DNA from 2 places in the Cupriavidus malaysiensis genome. Region 2 is predicted to be linked to the other one. Evidence: riboswitches for the same ligand, from Rfam matches in the RefSeq annotation. Region 2 holds a riboswitch; the other holds the start of a gene.
What was found. A riboswitch is a leader RNA that binds a small molecule or an ion and turns the genes downstream of it on or off. The one in region 2 is predicted to bind ZMP and ZTP.
Positions count from the first base shown of each region.

Region 1 (6,952 bases), 1.4 Mb from region 2:
CGTACTTCGCAGGCGAGCCCTTCAGCATCGTCGATGCGGTCTTCGGACCTGTGTTCCGGTATTTCGACGTATTCGATGCGATCGGCGACTTCGGTTTCCTGGAGGGCTTGCCGAAGGCGCGGAACTGGCGCCGCGCCTTGGCGATGCGGCCATCGGTCGTCGAGGCGGTACGCGCGGACTATCCGATGCTGCTCCGCGCGTTTCTGTTGGGCCGCCGCTCAGCGCTGTCGCGACGCATGGCGCCGTCGCTCACAGCTGGCCTCCAGGTATAACCAGCGCAACGCATAGCCATCACGTTGCGGGAGCCGCCGTCCGCGAAGGCTTTCTCTGCGTGGGCATAGCAGGCCATGGCCCGCAAGTTCGCGGGCCGCCGCCCCTTCCATGGCGCGTTCGATCGCAGCCTCCAGCCTCATGTCGTGTCCCCAGCCGAAAGCGTGCAAGGAACGCGCACCGGAACTGCTGCGCTTTCTGCGCATGGACCTTGGGCATGATCCATCAGCCCGAAAGCAAAGACCTCTCGGCATTAATTCAAATGAGACGTATTTGCATTTGTTGAGGTATATTAGTGCATAGAGCCTCACACTCAGTTTGAACATGTCTTTGACTCCGCCGTACCCGCGCAGCTTGATTGCACGCCATTTCTGTCACGTCAGCTTGCTTCTTCTTCCCATATCGGACTTCGCATACGCCGATGCTGACGCCCTTCCAGACTCCGAATTGCCCGAGGTAAGGGTCGCCGCGAGCGCTGCATCGAAGTACGTCCCGACAGAAGCCGGAGGTGCCACGCGCACTGAAACACCCTTGCGCGAGGTGCCGCAGTCCGTTCGCGTGGTCACGTCAGCGCTCATCGAAGACCTTGGCGCAACCCGCCTGTCTGACACTGTGGACTATGTGAGCGGTATCGCCAGGCAAAACGATTTCGGCGGGACGTGGGACAACTATGCCATTCGGGGCTTCAGCAGCACCGATATGGGCTACCTGGTAAATGGTTTTCCAGGATCCCGCGGTTATAGTCCCATGCGGGATACGGCTACTGTAGAGCGCTTCGAATTTCTGAAAGGTCCGGCAGCGGCGCTGTACGGCAGTAGTGAGCCCGGAGGAACGATCAACATCGTCACCAAGAAGCCGAAGTTCACGCGGTCGACGACGGCTGAGGTCAGTGGCGGCACGCTTGGCTTCGCGCGCGCAACCGTAGACACGACCGGGCCAGTCAACGACAAGTTTGCCTACCGTCTGAACATGATGGCAGAAGACGGTGCCAGCCGCAGTTCGCTCATCGACAACCACAAGTACCTGATCGCCCCTGCGCTGGCCTGGGCCATAGACAATGACACGCTGCTCCAGTACGAGGGAGAGTTCATGCGTGTGCAAACACCGTTGGACCGCGGCGTTATCAACGTGAACGGCAAACTCGTGCTGCCACGTGACCGATACTTGCAAGAGCCGAACGACCCTAACCTCCATCTCTCAAGCAACACGCACCAACTGACACTCGAGCGGGACCTCGCCCCTGGTTGGCGCACGCGGTTCGGCGTGAGCTACAAGGAATCCGGTTTCGAAGGCAACGCAGCCGAGTTCGGAAGCCTGCTGGCAGACGGCCGCACGCTGACGCGGCGCAATAGCTGGCGCTCGTTGCCGTCGCGCGATACGTCTGTCCAAGCCGAAGTGGAAGGTAACTTCAACACCGGCGGAATCGGCCATCGCATGATGGTTGGTCTCGATGTGTCACGGCTGTACATGGGCATGGACATCGCGTACTCGAATCCCTCGATGAATCGGTATGCAATCGATATCTACAACCCTGTCTACGGGCAAGCGAAGCCGCCGGTAACTCTGAGTACATCCACGCGAGAGAACCAGCGAAACTTCGGTGCATACATGCAAGACGAGATCTCGCTTGGGGAGAAGTGGAAGCTGCTGGGCGGAGTACGGTTTGATAGCTATCAGCAGTCAGTCGACAACCTCATCACTGCGAAGACAAGCAGTCAGAATCAAACGGCCGTGTCGCCACGCGTAGGACTCACCTGGCTGCCGACCGCCGAGATTTCGACATACCTGTCGTTCGGGAAATCGTTCCGGCCGAACACCGGTGTGGACGAATCCGGCAACGCCTTCAGTCCCCAGCACGGCCGTGCAGTGGAGGCTGGTGTGAAATGGCAGTCCAGCGATGCCAGGCTCGGTGCAACGCTGTCTGTGTACGACATTCAGAAGCGCAACGTGCTCACCCGCAGCCCGACCAACCCGAACTTCAACATTGCAGCCGGCGAAGCCACGAGCCGTGGCGTTGAGATTGATGCCTTTGGTCAAGTGGACCAGAACTGGCGCATCAGCACAAGTTTCTCGCTGATTGATGCAAAGGTCACCGAAGACAACGCCATCGCAGCTGGGACACGCCTTACCAACATCCCCAAGGTAAGCGCGAGCTTGCTGGCAATCCGCGAAGACGCCATGCCATGGGTCGGTGGCCGCTATGGCGTTGGTGCGGGCGTTGTCTATGCTGGTTCGCGCTCCGGCAACGCGACGGACACCTACTCGCTGCCGGCATACGCAACCGTAAAGCTGGTCTCGTACTGGCAGATTGACCGCCGTACCAAGGTCTATCTCGACATCCACAACCTGTTCGACAAGACCTACTATCCTGCCTCATGGGGCAACCTTGCAGTCATTCCCGGTCTCGGCAGACAGTTCGTCGCCGGCTTGCGATATCAATTCTGACTACCGGCGCGTGAGGCGTGCGCAGATCATGGGAATATCGGGTCCGCTCTCCCAATTATCCGGCGCCTTGGCATGGACGGAGCCCGCCCCCCCAGAAAGGCAACTTGGCCTGCCTGACAGCCTACGCGATCATCTCTGCCTGCTGGCGGGCGCGGGGCTGGGCATCGCCAATACTCCTGCGACCAACTCACGCGGTCACGCGCGCGGTCCGTTGCTGGCGATCTCCCGCAGGAATCGGATCGAAGCCTGTTCCAGTTGCGCGATACCTGGCGCCTCCACTGGAAAGTGGCCGCAGTTTTCCAGCATCACCAATCTCTTCTCGCCCTTGATGCGGTCGAAGAACTGCCGGCTCGATTCGAAGCCCGTCCAGCGATCGTTTGCGGGATGTGCCAGCAGGAGAGGACAGTGGTCGAAGTCCTCGGGCTCGACTTCCGGCCGCACGGCGAAAATCGACTGCATGAAATTGACCGGCACACGTACGCCGCCGCCGTAAGGATCCTCGGCAACGAGCCGGTTCAGCGATGGATCGTTCGACATCGCGTCCATCTTGGTAAACCACTTCACGGGCAGCCTCAGTCTGCCGATCAGAGGCGCGCAGCAGGGCAACAGGGGCATCATGACGTGGCGCACCAGCGCGTTGCGCGCAAACTGCTGTTTCACCAGCGGCGTCCGCGGATCCGCAAGGGTTGTGGCGATCACGCCAGCAATGGGGCCGTCTCCCATCCGTGCCGCGCACAGGTAAGCCAGATAGCCACCAAGGCTTCCGCCGCACAAGACCACGCGTCGCCCGGTGTGCCGGTACTCGATGGTTGCCAGATCGCATAGCAAGTCGGACCACGCCTCATAAGAGACCAGTGAAGGAGGCGCCTGACTCAACCCATACCCCGGTAGATCCGGAGCGACGACCTCGTAGCCTGCGCTGTGCAATAGCTTGCCAATCGGCGCGAACAACCGGCCGTATCCCCCTCCTCCATGCACGACGATCACGGTCAGCGGCGACGCTGCGCAGGGAAATCGATCAACATGGATCGATGCTCCTTTCCAGGGGAGCCACTCTTCATTCGGGCCGCTGGCCGTGGTGACTCGCGCATGTGCGGGAAAAAAGGATTGGTACTGTTTCCAATAGGTTTCCGTCTTGTAGCTTGCCTGGGGCATCGGTAGATTGTGTGCGGAACGCGTTATCCAGGGCGATCCCTCAACTGTTGGGGGGCGTGGAAGGTCAGCATCGATCCGCGTTGCGCAGACCTTCTTTAACGCAGGGGCGACATACAGCCCATGCGAGGCGTCGCTATTTCCTGGACTCGCATGCCATCCGTACCGCCAGACCTGTCAGAACGCTTCCCATCAGCCAGCGCTGCACCAATAGCCACGACGGGCGTCCCGACAGGAAGATCGATATCGATCCGGCTGTCACGACGATCAGTGCGTTGACGGCAAGGCTGATCGAAATCTGAACGCTGCCAAGCGCCAGCGATTGCGCAAGAACACTGCCATGTCCTGGCGTAATGAACTGGGGCAGCAGCGACAGATACATGATGGCGATTTTTGGATTCGCCAGGTTAGTGATAAACCCCATGCCAAAGAGCTTCATTGGAGTATCGACCGGCAGGTCACGCACGGCAAATGCGGATCGTCCGCCTGGCCTGACCGCTTGCCAGGCAAGATACAAAAGATATAAAGCACCACCAAAGCGAAGCGCATCGTATGCGTAAGGCACTGCAAATACAAAGGCCGTAATTCCGAATGCCGCACAGAGCATGTAGAATACAAAGCCCAGCGCAACACCCCCCAACGAAATGAGGCCTGCACGTCTACCTTGGCAAATTGAGCGGGAAATCAGATAGACCATGTTCGGCCCCGGCGTCAAAACCATTCCCAACGCCACAAGAGCGAACATGAGCAATTGTGTGAAATCAGGCATAACCCATCTCCATGGATAGTAGGTAATGCCCAGGCGCGCGGCGGCAGCAAACTCACGCTCCCCGATAGTGTTCTATCTATATGCGCCAGTCACGCGAGTGAAGAGATCCTAGCACGTCTTCTCGTCTGCCGTCTCGATCCGAGCGTCCGCCGGCGTGCCCCTGCTCTTCCTCAGTACGCCGACACACAACTCCCGCGCGATTTGCTACATTCAGCGTCTGCCCCGGACTAAGAGATGAGCGCCTCACATGCTGGAAGAGTTCGATGACTTTGTCGAAGCGCCGATGGCTGAATGGCAATTGCCGGGCCTCGCGCTGGCCGTGACCAAGGAGCGGGAGACGATCCTGATGGAAGGCTATGGCGTTCGCGACGTCGACTCGCGATTGCCGGTAACCTCCGGCATTTGGAGCCGAGTCGCGATCTTCGTGACACCTATTGGCACTAGAGCCTCGTCTATCTAGCGGCCGGACATATCGCGGAACGTATCGCAGGCATGCGCCATGGATGCATTCGTCAGCGCGATTTTGCTGATTGTTTTAAGCAACATTCCGTCTTTAACGCTAAAAAAATTCGACCGGCTGGAATCTAAGAAGGATAGTATCGTGTTACTCAAAGAAGTGGACAGCTGTGAAGTTCTTGTTCTTCTCGACAATGTCAGTGATCTTCTTTCCTCGCTTCCAGAACGTGTAACTGGCGAGGTTTCCAACATTGTGAGAGCCGGTGCGTCCCAATTGACCGGACGGTGCCTGTGTTGTGCGCAATGGGGTCTTTCCCTGGTGATCAAGACTACGCTCAACGGCAAAACGCATACGGTCCTGTTTGATAGCGGCCCGGAAGGCTATGCGATCAAACGAAACGGCGAGAGGCTTGGTCTGCGTTTCGGAGATATTGACGCAGCGGTCTTCTCTCATGGCCACTGGGACCATGTCGGGGGGATGTTGACAGCGATCCAGTTGATCACCGATGCAAATGGTGACCGCAAGATCCCCGTACACGTGAATGACGGCATGTTCGTACCGCGAGCCGTGCATAAGCCGGGAGCCGATGGAGAACTCCTCCCGTTCGATGAGGTGCCATCCAAAGAGCAGCTTTCCGCGGCCGGAGCCGAGATTGTCTCAAGCGATGACGCACGCACCCTGCTTGATGGGCATTTCCATCTGAGTGGCGAGATTCCGCGGCGAACATCATACGAGAACGGGCTGCCTGGACATTTTGCGCAGACGAACGACGGCGCTTGGCTACCGGATCCATTAATAAAAGATGAGCGATGGATGGCAGTAAACGTGGCAGGCCTTGGGGCGATAGTCTTTACCGCCTGTTCCCACGCCGGGGTCGTCAACGTGCTGCATCGCGCTCAGGAAGAGCTAGCGCCAATACCGCTATGGGGAGTCATGGGAGGTTTCCATCTCAGTGGTTCAGCCAGCGAGACGTTGATTCCGCAGACCATCAGTGATCTAGGGCAGTTCAATCTGAAACGCTTTGTGCCTGGTCATTGCACTGGCTGGCGTGCGACTCACAGGCTCGTCGAGGCATTCGGGGAGGAGAAAGTCGTGCCTTCTGCTGTGGGGCAGAGACACCTCTTTCAGGCTTGAAGGCGCCGCCGGCCAGCACGCATGGACGGCTGCACGGCCCAAGATGCCCTGGAGGGCTTTACACGAAAAACGAAGAAGCTGCCGACCTTTCTGCGCGAGAGTCTGACCTACAGTCGCGGAACTGAAATGACCTGCCATATCGAGCTCTTCCGGCGATTGAGACGCTAGTCGTAGCGGAAGGTGACGGTATTGGCGGGCGATACCGTCACGCACATCCCGTCCCGGTCAGAAACCTTATAAGTCAATGACTTAGGCTTGAGATTGCGCAGCGCTGTGTCGGTCAGCATCGAGGTTTTCTCCTGTTTTTTTTGACGGCTTTTACCGTCAGGGACCAGGAGACCCGCTGATGCCCGGAAAGCCGCATGAAACAAGCTTTCCCGAGAAGGCTTTTACCGTCAAAGACGGTAAAAGCCTCAATAGTGAACGTGAGTGTCTTAATCTCGCCTCAATTCCTACCGTCAGCTCTACCGTCAACCTTTTTTGCTGGCCGGCGATAGCCACCGATAGCTGCCGTGACGTATTTCTTTTTAAATCAACACGTTACGGCAGCTTTTCGATAACTGGCGATAGTCCCCGAACGACGTCAATTCACTCCCACTCGATCGTCGCCGGCGGCTTGCCCGAGACGTCGTACACGACGCGGTTCAGCCCCCGCACCTCGTTGATGATACGGTTCGAGGTGCGGCCCAGCAGCGCGTATGGCAGGTGTGCCCAGTGCGCGGTCA
Region 1 covers NZ_CP017754.1:2,323,130-2,330,081, reverse strand. Annotated here, with positions in the region: gene BKK80_RS10335 (glutathione S-transferase family protein) at 1-272, shown strand, start outside; gene BKK80_RS10330 (TonB-dependent siderophore receptor) at 595-2,715, shown strand; gene BKK80_RS10325 (alpha/beta hydrolase) at 2,911-3,870, opposite strand; gene BKK80_RS10320 (LysE family translocator) at 4,004-4,636, opposite strand; ZMP/ZTP riboswitch at 4,657-4,739, opposite strand; gene BKK80_RS10315 (serine hydrolase) at 4,884-5,096, shown strand; gene BKK80_RS35460 (MBL fold metallo-hydrolase) at 5,136-6,227, shown strand; partial or broken gene BKK80_RS38115 (IS30 family transposase) at 6,246-6,386, shown strand; partial or broken gene BKK80_RS35455 (Arm DNA-binding domain-containing protein) at 6,395-6,514, opposite strand; gene guaA (glutamine-hydrolyzing GMP synthase) at 6,816-6,952, opposite strand, start outside.
Region 1: it holds a riboswitch for ZMP and ZTP, as region 2 does, so the genes downstream of both, BKK80_RS10320 (LysE family translocator) here and glyA (serine hydroxymethyltransferase) in region 2, are expected to answer to the same signal.

Region 2 (6,952 bases):
ACACCGCCGCCAGCACCGAGCGACCGCCGACTCGGGTGGCGTAGAGAATGTACTTGCCGTTGGCGGCGAAGCTCGGCGCCTCGTCGTTGCCGGTGTCGGTGAGCGAGGTCACGTCGCCCGTACCGAGATCCAGCAGCTGCAGTTTGAAGCCGCCTGCGCGCGTGATGTAGGCCAGTTGCTTGCCGTCCGGCGAGATGCGCGGGCTGACGTTGTAGCTGCCCTTGAAGGTGACGCGCTGGGCCGCCCCGCTCGATTCGCCATCGGCAGGCATGCGATAGATCTGCGGGCCGCCGCCGCGGTCGCTGGTGAAGTAGATGCTGCGGCCGTCCGGCGAGTACATCGGCTCGGTGTCGATGGCGCTGCTGCGGCTCAGGCGCTTGAGTCCGGTGCCATCCGCGTTGACCTGGTAGACCTGGGTATTGCCGTCGCGCGACAGCGCCACGGCCAGGTGCTGGCCGTCCGGCGACCACGCCGGCGCGCTGTTGTTGCCCTTGAAGTCCGCCACCTTGGAGCGGCGGCCCGTGGCCAGGTCATGCACATAGACCACCGGCTTGCGCGACTCGAAGGAAACGTAGGCGACACGGCGGCCGTCGGGCGACCACGAGGGCGAGATGATCGGTTCGATACTGGTCAGCGCCACCTGCGGGCTCTGCCCGTCGGAGTCGGAGATCAGCAGCTGGTAGCGGTTGCCGACGCGCGAAACATAGGACAGCCGCGTGGCGAAGATGCCGCGTTCGCCCAGCAGCTTCTCATAGATGTAGTCGGCGATCTTGTGCGCGGTGACACGCAGCTGGCCCTGGTTGACGTTGAAGACGAGCCCGCCCAGGCTCTGCCCCTTGACGGTGTCGTAGAGGCGGAAGCGCACATCGTACTGGCCGCCGCCGGTGGGGGTCACGGTACCGGCGACGAAGGCATCGGCACCGCGCGTCTTCCAGCTGCCCAGGTCCACCTGCGCCGATTCGGCGACGGTGGCGCCGGACGGATCGACATTGCGGATGCGGCCGCTGCGCTGCAGGTCGGAACGGATGATGGCGGTCAGGCTCAACGGCGCCTGCGCCTCGCCCTGGAAGTTGGCGGTGGCCACCGGGAACTGGCTGGAGCCAACCCCGCTGATTTCGACATTGAGCTGCGCCTGTGCGCCACCGGCGGTGAACGCCAGCGTCACGGACAGCAGGATGGGGGCCCAGAGCTTTCGCATGCTGCTCCTCAATCAAGATCTAGATTCATGGGGCGCGGCCGGCGGGCGGCACGGCGCGGCGTAGCGCGCACCACGCGGGCATCGATATACCGCATGCTCGCGTTGGGCTGCGTCAGGCAACCTGAAATGGTAGCGATGGGACAGACCCCCGATATTGATAGTTGCACAAAGTTGCAAATCATAGGGGGCCGTGCCTGCCTCAGTCCTTGGGACGGAAAGTGATGGTGAAGTTGCCCGGCGCCTTGCCGTTCTCATCGCGCGGCAACGGGTCCGAACGCTCGACCGCGCGCAGCACGGCGTTGTCCCAGGCGGCATTGCCGCTCGACTTGCTGAGGCGGGCCGACATCAGCGAACCATCCGGCGCCAGTTGCACCGTCACCACGGCGGCCGGGTTGCCGGCGACGTCTTCGGTGAAGATGATGTTCGGCTTGACGCGGCGGCGCACGCGATCCGCATAGCCCGGCGAGGCCTTGCCGCCACTGCCGGCACCGGAGCCGGCCTGGCTGCCGACCCCGCCTCCGCCAGCGCCGCCGCCACCGGCCGCCATGGCCTGCAGGCGCGCCAGCTCGCCGCGGCGCTGGGCGTTGGCGGCCGCCTCGGCCTTGGCCTTGGCCTCGGCGTCGGCCTTTGCCTTGGCCTTGGCTTCGGCATCCGCCTTGGCCTTCGCTTCTGCCTTGGCCTCTGCCTTGGCCTTGGCATCCGCCTTGGCCTTGGCATCGGCTTCCGCCCGGGCCTTCGCTTCCGCGTCAGCCTTCGCCTTGGCGTCCGCCTCCTTGCGCTGCTGTTCCTTCAGCTGTTGCTGCTTGAGCTGCTGCTCTTTCAGCTGCTGCGCCCTGAGCTGCTGTTCCTTGAGCTGCTCCTTGCGCTGCTGCTCCTGCTGGGCCGCGAGCTGGGCCGCCTGCTGGGCCGCCTTGCGGCGTTCGTCTTCCTTGCGCTGAGCCGCCTGGCGCTCGGCCTCCTCGCGCGCCTGGCGCTCGCGCCGTTCCGCCTGCTTGCGCGCCTCTTCGCGCGCCGCGGCCTCGGCCTGCCGGCGCTTGAGCTGCTGCAGGGCGATGTCGGCCTCTTCCTCGGCCTGCTGACGTGCCGACGGCGCGGGCGCAACCGGCGCAGGCTGCGTGACGGGCTGCGGGGGTGGCGGTGCCGGCGTGGGTGCGGGAGCGGGCGCCAGGTCGGCGGCCGTCCACAATTCGGCCTCGGAGCCGACCGGGGTGCTGCTCTGCCAGTGCACGCCGTAGTACAGCACCAGCCCCAGCAGCAGGTGCATCAGCAGGGCCAGCAGGAAGGAACGCAGGGTCCCCTTCTCGCGCACCGGCTGGTATGGATAGGCGGCCTTCTTCATCGACGCTTCGACACTCGCGGCAGGCGGGTTACGTTAGTGGGTCCCGGCGGGACGCCTTACTTGGACTTCACCATCAGACCGACACGCTTGACGCCATCCGCCTTCAGCTCGGACATCACGTCCAGCACCGCCTCGTAGCGTACCGAGCGGTCGGCGGCGATCACCACCGGCTGGTCGGGATTCTCTTCCTGGCGCTGGTTGACGAAGGCGATCAGGCCGGCCTTGTCGAGCTTGCGGTCGAAGGCCTTGCCGGCACTGTCCTGCCCGCGCGCGCTCAACGCACCGTCCTCGTGCACGGTGACGACGATGGGCGGCGTCTTCTGCTGCGGGGTGGCGTTGGCCACCGTGGGCAGGTCGACCACGGCCGGGCTCACGATCGGCGCGGCCACCATGAAGATGACGAGCAGCACGAGCATCACGTCGATGTACGGCACGACGTTGATCTCGGCACTGGCGCGGCGGCGCGAGCCGCCGCGACGCTGGATAGCTGCCATAGCTTGGCTCCTTGCTGGCGATCAGCGCGTCTGGCGCTGCAGGATGTTCAGGAACTCTTCCATGAAGCTCTCGAAACGGATTGCCAGCCGATCGATCTCGGTCGCATAACGGTTGTAGGCGATCACCGCGGGAATGGCGGCAAACAGGCCGATGGCCGTGGCCACCAGCGCTTCGGCGATGCCGGGCGCCACCGAGGCCAGGGTGGCCTGCTGCACATTGGACAGGCCGCGGAAGGCGTTCATGATGCCCCACACGGTGCCGAACAGGCCGATATAGGGGCTGACCGAGCCGACCGAGGCCAGGAAGGGAAGATGCGATTCCAGCACATCCATCTCGCGCTGGTAGGCCGCGCGCATGGCGCGGCGGGCAGCGTCGAGCAGCGCTCCGGCGTCGTTGCTGCGCTCGCGCGCCTTCAGGAATTCACCCATGCCGGACTCGAAGATGCGTTCCAGCGCCCCGGTGTTGTGGCGGTTGTTGACCGCGCTGTTATACAGCGCCTGCAGGTCGCCGCCGGCCCAGAAATCGCGCTCGAAGCCTTCGGTCTGGCTGCGCGCGGCGCGCAGCGCCATGTGCTTGCGGAAGATGTAGGTCCACGAGAACAGGGACATCACCAGCAGCAGCGCCATGACGGCCTGCGCCAGCAGGCTGGCATGCAGCACCAGCGAAACGATGGACAGGTCTTGCGAGACGGTCACGGGATTCATCGGGCGGTCTTGATAGTTGCGAGGACGGGGGCGGGGATGGGGGCGGGTCGAAATGTGGACTTGTCTACACAGCCGACCCGGATGGCGCCGGTCGCCAGCTGCTGCTCCCCGCGCCACGCTTCTTGGGCGAATTGGACCGAGGCCGGCCCGACCCGTTCAATCCGGGTCCGGATCTCGATCTGGTCGTCCAGGCGGGCGGGCGCATTGTATTCCACCGCCGTGCTCCTGACGACGAAGACCACGCCGGCCTCGTCGGACAGGGCCTGCTGGCCGATGCCGAGCGACCGCAGCCATTCGGTGCGGGCGCGTTCGAAGAATTTCAGGTAGTTGGCGTAGAACACTACGCCGCCCGCGTCGGTATCTTCCCAATACACGCGCAGGGTCCAGACAAAGTTCGTCATGGCCGCGATTGTAGCGGAGCCGTGCGCGACATTGACGTAAACCCTTGGCCTGCCCGCCACAGCCATGCCGCGCCGCTTGCGGCCGGCCCGAGGCTCGCGTAGACTCGCGCCAACCATTCCATCTTGCGCGACTGGCGAAGTCAGTGGGCACTACCACGAGGAAGCGCAAGTTCTCTGGCGTGAAGTTCAGACGCCTGCCGCTCGCCTGGGCAGCGAATGGGAAGCAGGGTGCGCCCTGCGCCGGCCGCAACCAGGCCGGTGCAGGTCGCATGTGCCTTCCCCCGCGCGCCCTACCCCCGAAGCCAAGTCGGATCCCCTTTTCAAGACGAATCCCGCCATGTTCGAACGCAGCCGCTATACGATCGACCAGATCGATCCGGAACTCTTCGCCGCCATCCAGAAGGAAGACCAGCGCCAGGAAGATCACATCGAGCTGATCGCCTCGGAAAACTACACCTCGCCGGCCGTGATGGCCGCGCAGGGCTCGCAGCTGACCAACAAGTACGCCGAGGGCTATCCCGGCAAGCGCTACTACGGCGGCTGCGAGTACGTCGACGTCGTCGAGCAACTGGCGATCGACCGCGTCAAGCAACTGTTTGGCGCCGAAGCCGCCAACGTACAGCCGAATTCCGGCTCGCAGGCCAACCAGGGCGTGTTCTTCGCCGTGCTGAAGCCGGGCGACACCATCATGGGCATGAGCCTGGCCGAAGGCGGTCACCTGACCCACGGCATGGCCCTCAATATGAGCGGCAAGTGGTTCAACGTGGTCAGCTACGGCCTGAACGCCCAGGAAGACATCGACTACGACGCACTGGAAAAACTGGCCCAGGAAAAGAAGCCCAAGCTGATCATCGCCGGCGCGTCCGCCTTCGCCCTGCGCATCGACTTCGAGCGCATCGCCCGCGTGGCCAAGTCCATCGGCGCCTACTTCATGGTCGACATGGCCCACTACGCCGGCCTGATCGCCGCCGGCGTCTATCCGAACCCGGTGCCGCATGCCGACTTCGTCACCACCACCACGCACAAGAGCCTGCGCGGCCCGCGCGGCGGCGTGATCCTGATGAAGGCCGAGCACGAGAAGGCCATCAACTCGGCCATCTTCCCCGGCATCCAGGGCGGCCCGCTGATGCACGTGATCGCCGGCAAGGCCGTGGCCTTCAAGGAAGCACTGGCGCCCGAGTTCAAGGCCTACCAGCAACAGGTGGTGAAGAACGCCGCTGTGCTGGCCGAGACCCTGATCGCGCGCGGCCTGCGCATCGTCTCCGGCCGCACCGAGAGCCACGTGATGCTGGTCGACCTGCGCGCCAAGCAGATCACCGGCAAGGAAGCCGAGAAGATCCTCGGCGACGCGCACATCACCGTCAACAAGAACGCCATCCCCAACGACCCGGAAAAGCCCTTCGTCACCTCGGGCATCCGCCTGGGCTCGCCGGCCATGACCACCCGCGGCTTCAAGGAAGAAGAAGCCCGCCAGGTCGCCAACCTGATCGCCGACGTGCTGGACAACCCGCACGACGAGGCCAATATCGCGCGCGTGCGCGAGCAGGTCGCCGCGCTGACCAAGCGCTTCCCGGTCTACGGTTGAGGCATTAAGACCGCCTGCCCCGCCGCCCGCCCGGGCGGCGCCAGGCTCGGGCATGCCGGCAGCCGGCATGCCCGCCCGCCCCTCGTCAAGGCGGGCGCGCCATGACAGAATCACAATACGGCCGGCGCAGCCGCTCCATACATCCCAAGGTGGTCAGGCATGAAATGTCCCTTCTGCGGTCATTCCAACACGCAGGTGCTTGACACCCGCATGTCCGAAGAGGGCGACACCGTGCGCCGCCGCCGGCGCTGCGAATCCTGCGACCGCCGCTTCACCACCTACGAGCGCATCGAACTGTTCTTTCCCGCCATCGTCAAGAAGAACGGCTCGCGCGAGGACTACGTCCGCGCCAAGCTCAAGGACTCCATGCGCACCGCGCTGCGCAAGCGCCCGGTCTCGGCCGAGGCCATCGACGATGCCATCACCCGCATCGAGGAAAAACTGCTGTCGCTGGGCCAGAAGGAACTGCTCAGCAGCCAGGTCGGCGAACTGGTGATGCGCGAGCTGCGCAAGCTGGACAAGATCGCCTACATCCGCTTTGCCTCGGTCTACCGGAGCTTCGAGGACGTGTCGGAATTCCGCGAAGTGCTGGAAGAGATTTCCGCCAGCCCGGCCCGCAAGGCCTGAGCGCCGCCTCCCTTCAACCCTTTCGCTTCACGCTTCTGACTGCCGTCGCCAGCGCCGGCTCGTGGCTGGTGTTGATGCTTCAGCCCGGCAGGCTGGCGTCGGCGCAGGTGTTGACCTCGTGCCCGCGCTGACGCAGTTGCGGTTCACGCCATGCGTGACATCGGAGTAGCTGCCGGCGCTGCCCAGGTTCTTGAAGTGGCGGATGCCGGGTAGTGTACCGGCCGACCCGGGGCAGGTCTTGCCGGCATGCCTCCATCGCATCCTGGTCCTCGGCGACAGGCCGGCGGGCGCAACATGATGACGCCAACTCGTGACAGGCCGACACGTCGGTCCGGCAGCCAGTCCCTATGCTGACCGGTAACCAGATCGACGGAGGCTGCCATGCCAGGTCCTGCTCCCATCCGCACCCACTGTCCCGGCGGCACCGACGGCGCCGGCCACCGCTATCGCCCCATCCGCAGCGGCCGGGCAGGCCTGTTCCGGCGCAGCGGGATGGCCGGCCGCCGCGGCCGTCGCCACCTGGTGCCCCCAGCGCACCCCGGCGCGCATGCGCGCCGCTTGCCATGCCGCCGGCACCCACGCAAGCGGCCCGGATACGTCCTG
Region 2 covers NZ_CP017754.1:3,690,040-3,696,991, forward strand. Annotated here, with positions in the region: gene tolB (Tol-Pal system beta propeller repeat protein TolB) at 1-1,198, opposite strand, end outside; gene tolA (cell envelope integrity protein TolA) at 1,398-2,537, opposite strand; gene tolR (protein TolR) at 2,594-3,031, opposite strand; gene tolQ (protein TolQ) at 3,053-3,736, opposite strand; gene ybgC (tol-pal system-associated acyl-CoA thioesterase) at 3,733-4,137, opposite strand; ZMP/ZTP riboswitch at 4,255-4,355, shown strand; gene glyA (serine hydroxymethyltransferase) at 4,475-5,722, shown strand; gene nrdR (transcriptional regulator NrdR) at 5,882-6,349, shown strand; gene BKK80_RS16730 (hypothetical protein) at 6,731-6,952, shown strand, end outside.